DNA from 2 places in the Dethiothermospora halolimnae genome. Region 1 is predicted to be linked to the other one. Evidence: a T-box and tRNA genes for the amino acid it is inferred to sense, from the RefSeq annotation. Region 1 holds a T-box; the other holds one or more tRNA genes.

Region 1 (4,589 bases):
AAGGGCATTGAACCACTATCAAACCAACAGTCAATAACATCAGTTACCCTTGTCATTGTTTCTCCACATTCTGAACATTTAATATGAACATCATCAACATATGGTCTATGAAGCTCTATACTGTCATCTATATCTTCTATAGCCCTTTCTGAAAGTTCCTTTCTTGAGGCTATACTTTCTGTATGGCCACATTCACATCTCCAAATATTAAGGGGTGTTCCCCAATATCTACTTCTTGATATAGCCCAATCATTTAGGTTTTCAAGCCAGTTTCCAAATCTCTTTTCCCCTACATAATCTGGGTACCATTCAACACTATTATTATTTTCAATAAGTTTATCCTTTATCTTTGTCATTTCTATATACCAGCTTGGCTTAGCATAGTATAATAATGGAGTATCACATCTCCAGCAGTGGGGATAATTATGGGGCATCTTTTCTTTTTTATAAAGTTTATTTTCCCCGTGTAGCCATTTTATAATGTCCACATCTAGGTCTTCACTTATTACAAAACGTCCTTCCCAAGGAGTTGTTGTATACTTACCCTCTTCATTAACCGGTTGAACCACAGGTAAATCATATCTTCTTCCTGTATTGTAGTCATCTTCACCAAAGGCAGGTGCTGTATGAACTATACCAGTACCATCACTTGTTGTTACATAATCTGCTACTGTAACGAAGAATGCCTTTTTATCAGGTTTAACAAAGGGCATAAGTTGTTCATACTCAATATGTTCTAAATCTTTCCCCTTCATTTCCTCTAATACTTCATAGTCTTCACCAAGGACTTTGTTTGCTAAGTCCTTTGCCACATAATATACAGTATCATCCTGCATTACCTTTACATATGTTACATCGGCATTTACCGTTAATGAAACATTGGCTGCAAGGGTCCATGGTGTAGTTGTCCATACTAGGAAATATTCATCGGCATCTTTTCTTTTAAACTTAGCTATTACAGTATTGGACTTTATCTCTTTATATCCTTGGGCAACCTCATGGGACGCAAGCCCTGTACCACATCTTGAACAATAGGGTAGTATCTTATGTCCTTCATAGATAAATCCTTCTTTATTAAACTTATCTAATATCCACCATACTGTTTCTATATAGTTATTATCTAAGGTTATATATGGATTGTCTAAGTCTATTAGATATCCCATACGTTCTGTCATTTTTCTCCAAAGACCTTCATACTTAAATACTGATTCTCTACACTCTTTATTAAACTTATCTATTCCATAGTCTTCAATCTCTTGTTTGTTGTTTAAACTAAGCTTTTTCTCAACCTCTATTTCAACAGGTAATCCATGGGTATCCCATCCTGCCTTTCTTTTTACTTGATATCCCTTCATAGTTTTATATCTACAAACAGAGTCCTTTAATGTTCTTGCTATAACATGATGGATACCCGGTCTACCATTGGCCGTTGGAGGACCTTCAAAGAATATAAATGGTTCATTATCTTCTCTAGTTTCTACACTTCTTTTAAGTAAATCTATTTCATTCCAATAATTTGAAATCTTTTGTTCGTTTTCGCTTACTGATCCACTATATAAGTTTTCAAATTTAGCCATTTTTTCACCTTCCTTTTGTTTTTGTTAAATTAAAAAATCCCTAAGTCAAAAGACTTAGGGACGAATTTGTCGCGTTACCACCCTGATTATAGGATATATTTATCCTATCTCTCATTACAATATAACGTATCTCTACGAAATATCCTACTATTACTTCAGATATTCAGCTCAAAGGTGATGTTCATAAGGGCTTTTGCTTATAATCTCTCAGCAAATGATTATATCTCTGTGAACTACTTACCATTATTACTGTCCTTATCATAGCCATTAATAATATATATATTTTCGTTTATGATACAATAAATAAATAGTTTTGTCAAGGAGTTTTATAACACCTTCTCAACATCATACAATGAATTTACTACTAACCAGTTTTGTGGAAAATAACTATTTATTGTCCAGTAGCTTACTCCCCCTAGATCATATTGATTTACTAGCCTTAATTTAGCTTCTATACTCCTTGCATCTTCAAACCACACTTCATGTTGCTTAGCATTTTCATCATAGTAGTTATAAAATGGAGATTGGGATTTTGTATCATATTTAATAACCGCCCCAACCCTTCTTGCCAAGTCCACTGCTGCTGTATTTGATATGGCTTTAGCCATTGTTCCCTTAACAAAGGGTAGTGTCCAGTTATACCCATAGTTTGGTATTCCCATTAGTATTTTTTCACTGGGTATTTCTGTTACTGCATAGCTTATTACCCTTTCAACTTGGTCTATTGGGGCCACTGCCATAGGGGGACTGTAGGTATATCCCCATTCATAGGTCATTATTATAACGTGGTCTACTATCTCACCATGGGCTTTGTAATCATGGGCTTCATATAAAAGTCCACTTTGATCTGCCGATATCTTTGGTGCAACTGCTGTTGATACGATAAATCCTAGTTCATGTAGTCTATTTGTTATTTTTCTTAAGAAGTTATTATATTTTTCCCTATCCCCTGGATATATAAACTCAAAATCTATATCCAGTCCATAATAGTTTTTAGTTTCTAAATTATTAATAATATTTTCTATTAGTTTGTTTTGAACCTCTTCATTATCAAATATAGTTCTTGCAAGATCACTACTAAACCCTTCCTCTTCTATATTGGTTATAACCATAAGGGGCCCAACCCCTGCTTCTCTGGCTGCCTTTATTAGTGCTTCATCTTCTATAGGTACTAAACTCCCATCGGACTTCACATGGTAACTAAATATACTTAAATAGGTTAAGTTAGGGAGAGTCTTTTTTAAAACCTCCATATCTATATTAGGTAAAGCATATCCATTTACCTCTATAGTACCTAGTTTTTGAGTTCTACTGGGTATTGTTATTATTTGTCCCGGGTATATTTGTGTTGGATTTGTTATGCTTGGGTTTGCATCTAATATAGCCTCTACGGTTACACCGTAATCTCTAGCTATAGCATATAAACTCTGTCCTGGAGCCACCCTATGTTGTCTTGTTCCCTCTAATACCACCAGTGTTTGTCCTACCACCAATTGATTGGGGTTTTCAAGTTGATTGTCTGATATTATTTTAGATGGATCTACTCCATATAGTCTGCCTATTGAATATACACTTTCACCTGGTCTTACAACATGAATAATCACAGTAATACCTCCTTATTCCTTGGTAATTTAGTATATGCGATTGTTATTGGTTGTGTACCAGTCCTATTTTGGTTATATAGGGAAGTATGTTGGGGTTGGGGGATTACGAATCCCCCAACAACTAAGCTAGGAATTTTATATATTATTATATCGGGGAATGAATTCTCTCCTACATCCCTATTATCCCGAGGAATGAATTTATTTCTACTTTTTTAAATTAGAAGTTGACAGTGAACATACGTAGCTTCGAATTCATTCGAAGATTACCATTAAAAGATATCTATTTATCTAACTTAATATTATATTTTCCCTTAGTTTCTTCTCCTATTATGGTCAATCTATATTTCTTATCTTTTTCAATATCTAATGTTACATTGGATTTTTCGTTTTCACTAAAGTCTTTTTCCCATATTACATTATCATCTTTATCTTCAAGCTTGATTATTAGTTTTCCTTTGTCTACAGTTACATCATATTCAATATTTATTTTATCATTGTCCTTTGAATATATGGTTTTTCCTTCATCTCCATCAAAGTACCTATACTTAGCACTTATATTATTGCCAATATTATCTGATACAAACATTATTCTTTTTTCACAACCTGTAAATATAGTTAAAATACCAATGGCTAAGGCTGTGAATAATATTAATTTTCTTTTTAATGTAGATACCATAAGATCACTCCTATAATTTTTCTTCACAATATGGACACACTTTCCACTCTTCCTTTACTGCTTTTCCACAGTTGTCACAGCTTTTATCTAGTTTTTGTCCACAGTATGGACAGATTCCAAAGGTTTTATCTACAGTTTCCCCACAGTTTACACAAACTTTTTCCTTTCTTCTATTACTTCTAACCACTAAATATATAATAAGCCCCAATAGATTAGGCACATATGTCCCTATGGTCATCCATTTCCATTTATCCATTCCATATTTAGGAGCATCCCTATTGATAAATGAAGCTATACCTATAATGAGACCTATAGGTAATAGTAAAAGAAGAACCATAGGTATTTTAATATACATCTCTGTAAATGGATCTCTGAACATTTCTGTTATAATAAAACCATAAAACACTGCCAAAACTCCAATTATCACTGTAGTAAGAGTAATAAATAAAACTTTAAAACCTCTTTCCTTCATACTATATCCCTCCTATAATTTATTGCTAAAGACTTTTCTATTGAAAAAAAATATTATTTCCCTTTTAAATGTAAATATGAAGAACAATGATATGCTTGTTACAGATGTATTTATTAGATATATGATTATTAGATTTAATACACTAAAATCTTTAATCAATAAAAATAGGCTAATTAATGTAAAAATAACCCCTATGATAATCGGTGCAATGATAAGACTATCTGTATTATCTTTTCTTCTACATATATTCTTAGTGCTAT
Region 2 (4,589 bases), on a different contig from region 1:
CTCTTTACTAAATACTATGTCATCATCAACGGATACATGGGTATATGGTGTAAATCTAACTCCCTTTTCTGGATGAACATACTTGGCTAGTTTTTCAAATTCTTTATTTTTAATAAAATTAATAACCTCATTGGACTTTGCACTTATTATTTCCTTTGCCTCTTCAGGAGGAATAATATCTACAGTTTCATTTTCCTTATTCTCCTCTTCTTTATTTTCTTTTTCATCATTATTTTTCTCTTTGTTTTCTTCTTTATCATTATTTTCGTTATCTTGCTGATTATCTTGATCCTTTTCTTCTATAACATCTTTATTATTTTCTTCATCCATGTTATTACCATTACTACAGCCTACCAAAACTGAAAAAACTAAAACAACTATGACTATTAGTATCTTCTTCTTATTAATAATATCTCTCCTCTCTTAAATAATTATCTTAACCCTTTGGTATCAATTTATCTCTTATTAATTTAAATACCACAATTTATCTATACTAATCATTTCCTATTTTTTCTAATAAAATAATATATTATATCCCCAATTACTCCAACTATAATACTTCCTATAGTTATATTGAAAAAGGAGACTCCCCCTACTAACCCTGAAAGCTTATATCCCTTGCTTATAAAATTGATCATAAGACCAAAACCAATTATTACTCCTAAAGTGGCTATTATTGGTGTTATTTTTCCTCCATAATAACCTGATAAGCAAATACCAACTGATGGGATTAAAGCTAGAATTAAAAGAGTAACTCCTTCTTCTGTTATATCAACTTCACTTAACTTTAAGTCAGAAAAAATCATGTACAGAGCTATAATAATGCCTGCTATTACAAAAAATAATGATATAAATATTTTTAACCAGTTTTTATCTTTCTTTTTTGGCATATCTTTAAATAAAATATTATCTCTCCTTTATTAATCCTTCTTATCAGTTATCACCATATGTTGTTTCTCCACATCCGATAGAGCTTTAAATACTTCAATTATAATTTCATTTGAAATTTCTTTACTTTTTCTGTTATAAAAAGATATAGCATGTTTTTCCCGTTTGTTTGCTTCTATAAGCAAGAGTTGGTCTGTATTATGTTTTGTATAATCTGGTTTACGCAACTTTGGTAGTTCTTTAAATCCACCTAATCTTTTATGTATCTTTGCATGCATAAACTCTATATTACTTAAGTCCTTTAACATCTTTTTAACCTTTTTATCTTTAGCTAATTTACTAGCTTCCCTATAGAATTCACCATTAAATACTTCTAATTTCATAGCTTTATCTAATATTTTTAAGCTTTCAGCATTTAATTTATCTTCATCTACATCATATATGTCCTTTTTTTTATCTATATAAATAATATCTACCCCACAAAAAGGGCAGTTTATTATATTTTCTTTTTTATTCTCATTAATAAAAGTTGAATTATTTAAATTGTAACTATTAGCTGTTATATTCATTCCACATATTAAACATTTTGTATTATCCATGATTATATCCCCCTATTCTATTTTATACCTTTACTAAAGTATATTATAACATAGTGGTAATAGTGAAAACAAAATGAAATGTATAAGGTGCAGAGAACAGGGAGTTGGAATTCCCATGAATATATGTGGGGCTTCAAAGACTGTATTTTTCAATAGGCTATAGGATTATGAATCCCCCAGCAACAACAAAAGTTATTAATCCTCCCGTAACTAATAAAAAAAGTTTGGATATATATCCAAACTTTTTTTATTATACTTCAACAGTTTCTAATACTAAAATATCTTCTTCAAAGCTAATATCTAATTCATTTAAAAGATCTGACTTACTTTTACCTACACTATGGGGTACTTCTAATATAGCTAGTTTATAACCATCTTTAACCTTTTGTTTTGCTTTATCCCTAAACCAATCTACATATATACATATTCTACTATTTAAATTAAAACCTCTAGAACAAAATACTTCTGTTTGCTCTAAATCTTCTAATTCATCAATTGTCTTTACAGAACTATTTGTTAGGATCTTTTCTATTTTTTCTTCAACATCTCTGTATGCTATTAAAAATACTGTATATTTATTAGACATGTTAATTTCCCCCTTTGTTATTATATTAACTATTTATACTATAATATCATACTTAACAGAAAGAACAAAGGTACTTTTGGTGCTTCTTTATTCTGTGCAGGGAGCAGAGATTGGTAATAATCTGGGGGATTACGAATCCCCCAGTAACTAATGTGGGTAAATTGGTAATAAAAAAAAGATTAGCTAAAAGCTAATCTTTCTCCCTGCTCTCTGTACCCTGTACTCTGCACTACAATTGGTGCCCAGAGGCGGAATCGAACCACCGACACGGGGATTTTCAGTCCCCTGCTCTACCGACTGAGCTATCTGGGCAAATGTGGTGGGCCTTCAGGGATTCGAACCCCAGACCTACCGGTTATGAGCCGGGCGCTCTAACCAACTGAGCTAAAGGCCCACATTTTAATATATTGGCTGGGACGGCAGGACTCGAACCTACGCATGCTAGAGTCAAAGTCTAGTGCCTTACCGACTTGGCGACGTCCCAATACTTTTCTAACGACCTTTATTATCTTAGCACAGACATATAATTTTGTCAACACTTTTCAACAAAATATTAACCGTATATTTTCTTATGATTAATAAAACAATAAATAGTATGAATGAGTTTAACTCTTTTAAACTTAACTATTAAATAACTATTATAGTTCCATAGCTAGGAGGGCAATGTTATGCAAGATGATCATAAAAAGCAACAGGAAGATATGAAAAAACATTTAGAAGAAAAATTATATAGTAGAAACTTTACTAAATTTGGTCTAGATATGAACCCAGTTGTATCAATAATAGCTGGATTAATTATTTTAGGATTCTCAATGTATGCCCTTAGTGATTTAGATAGGGCAAATAAAGTATTTGATGCTATAAAAACCTTTATTGTTTCCAAAGGATCTTGGTTATTTATATTATCTAGTAACTTTTTTATAATAACCTGCTTATTCTTTGCCTTTTCAAGATTAGGAAGTGTAAAGATAGGTGGAGTTCATGCTGAGCCTGAGTTTTCAAACTTTGCATGGTATTCTATGCTTATATCCGCCGGCATGGGTATAGGTCTAATGTTTTGGGCAGTTGGAGAACCTTTATATCATGCTGTAGACACCCCACCTATTTTTGAAAGCAATAATTCAGTAACCCAAGCTATGTCCACAACCTTCTTCCACTGGGGAGTCCATCCTTGGGGAATATATGCCCTTTTATCCCTAGCATTATCATTTTTTGCATATAATAAGGGACTTCCCCTTTCACTAAGATCAGTATTTTATCCTATATTGAAGGATAGAATTTTTGGTGTTATAGGGGATATTATTGATGTTTTGGCCGTTGTTGCTTGTCTATTTGGTTTAGCTACTTCCCTTGGTTTAGGTGCCCAACAGATAAATAGTGGTTTAAATTATTTAACTGGAATAGATATTAGTGTTACAGTCCAAGTAATATTAATTGCCATTATAACCTTTATGGCCACACTATCGGTTGTTTCTGGCATAGATAAAGGGGTTAAGTTTTTATCTGAGTTAAATATAAAAATAGCTTTTGTTTTTATGGTAGCAGTATTATTCCTTGGTCCTACCCTATATATATTAAAGGTTTTTGCTAACTCTTTAGGATTATATTTTAATGACTTTATTAAGTCCTCTTTCTTTATATCATTAAATGATAGCACTTGGCAGGGAGATTGGTCTATATTTTACTTATCTTGGTGGATATCCTGGTCTCCATTTGTTGGAATGTTTATAGCTAGGGTTTCTAAAGGAAGAACTGTAAGGGAATTCGTATTGGCAGTATTAATAGTTCCTTCTCTGCTCTCTTTTATTTGGCTTTCAGTATTTGGAGGTACTGCAATACATATAAATAATATAACCGACGGAAATTTATTTCAAGTGGTAAATGATAATTTGCCAATAGCATTATTTGAAATGATAAACAATTTAAATATACCTTTGATATCAGGTGTCATTAAAGTTATATTATCCCTTCTGGGAACAGTTTTAGTAATATCCTTCTTTGTTACATCAAGTGATTCTGGCTCATTGGTTGTTGATAATATTACCTCTGGGGGAAAACTTGATTCCCCAGTACCCCAAAGAGTATTCTGGGCATGTATGGAGGGACTTGTGGCGGCTATATTACTATTAATAGGTGGAAAGAAAGCCCTCTCTGCATTACAAACCGCCGTTATTAGTACAGGGCTACCCTTTGCCATAATTCTTACTATGATAAGTATTATGTTATTTGAAAGTGTTCATCACTCTTATAAAAAACAAACTAACATTAAGAGAATTAGGGAAATAAAGAAATACTATAAAAAAGTTATAGAAAGTAATGAGAAAGATAAAGAATAGGTGTATATTTTACAACTCATAGCATCGACAAAGTAAGCAAAAATGGTAGTCATCCCGCAGGATTTGTGAAAATATAGAATAAGGGAGAAAATCGCTTGAATTCCACTGTCTGAGCGTAGCGAGTTTGGAATTCTATTTTCGACCGTTTCTCTATATTTTCCAAATCCGAGGACTGGCGGA

Evidence for each region. A T-box is a leader RNA that pairs with one kind of tRNA and senses whether it is charged. The one in region 1 lies ahead of ileS (isoleucine--tRNA ligase), so its partner is inferred to be a tRNA-Ile.
Region 2: it encodes a tRNA-Ile, which carries the amino acid that the T-box ahead of ileS (isoleucine--tRNA ligase) is inferred to sense. The anticodon was not compared.

Annotation. Positions count from the first base shown of each region.
Region 1 covers NZ_JBAKFX010000065.1:5,268-9,856, reverse strand. The annotation lists gene ileS (isoleucine--tRNA ligase) at 1-1,577, opposite strand, end outside; T-box leader at 1,631-1,848, opposite strand; gene V6137_RS18010 (glycoside hydrolase family 18 protein) at 1,904-3,181, opposite strand; gene V6137_RS18005 (hypothetical protein) at 3,462-3,857, opposite strand; gene V6137_RS18000 (zinc ribbon domain-containing protein) at 3,868-4,329, opposite strand; gene V6137_RS17995 (hypothetical protein) at 4,342-4,589, opposite strand, start outside.
Region 2 covers NZ_JBAKFX010000032.1:15,838-20,426, forward strand. The annotation lists gene V6137_RS12905 (hypothetical protein) at 1-330, opposite strand, end outside; gene V6137_RS12910 (hypothetical protein) at 498-890, opposite strand; gene V6137_RS12915 (ferritin family protein) at 921-1,487, opposite strand; gene V6137_RS12920 (hypothetical protein) at 1,738-2,073, opposite strand; tRNA gene V6137_RS12925 (tRNA-Phe) at 2,310-2,385, opposite strand; tRNA gene V6137_RS12930 (tRNA-Ile) at 2,391-2,467, opposite strand; tRNA gene V6137_RS12935 (tRNA-Gln) at 2,482-2,557, opposite strand; gene V6137_RS12940 (BCCT family transporter) at 2,742-4,409, shown strand.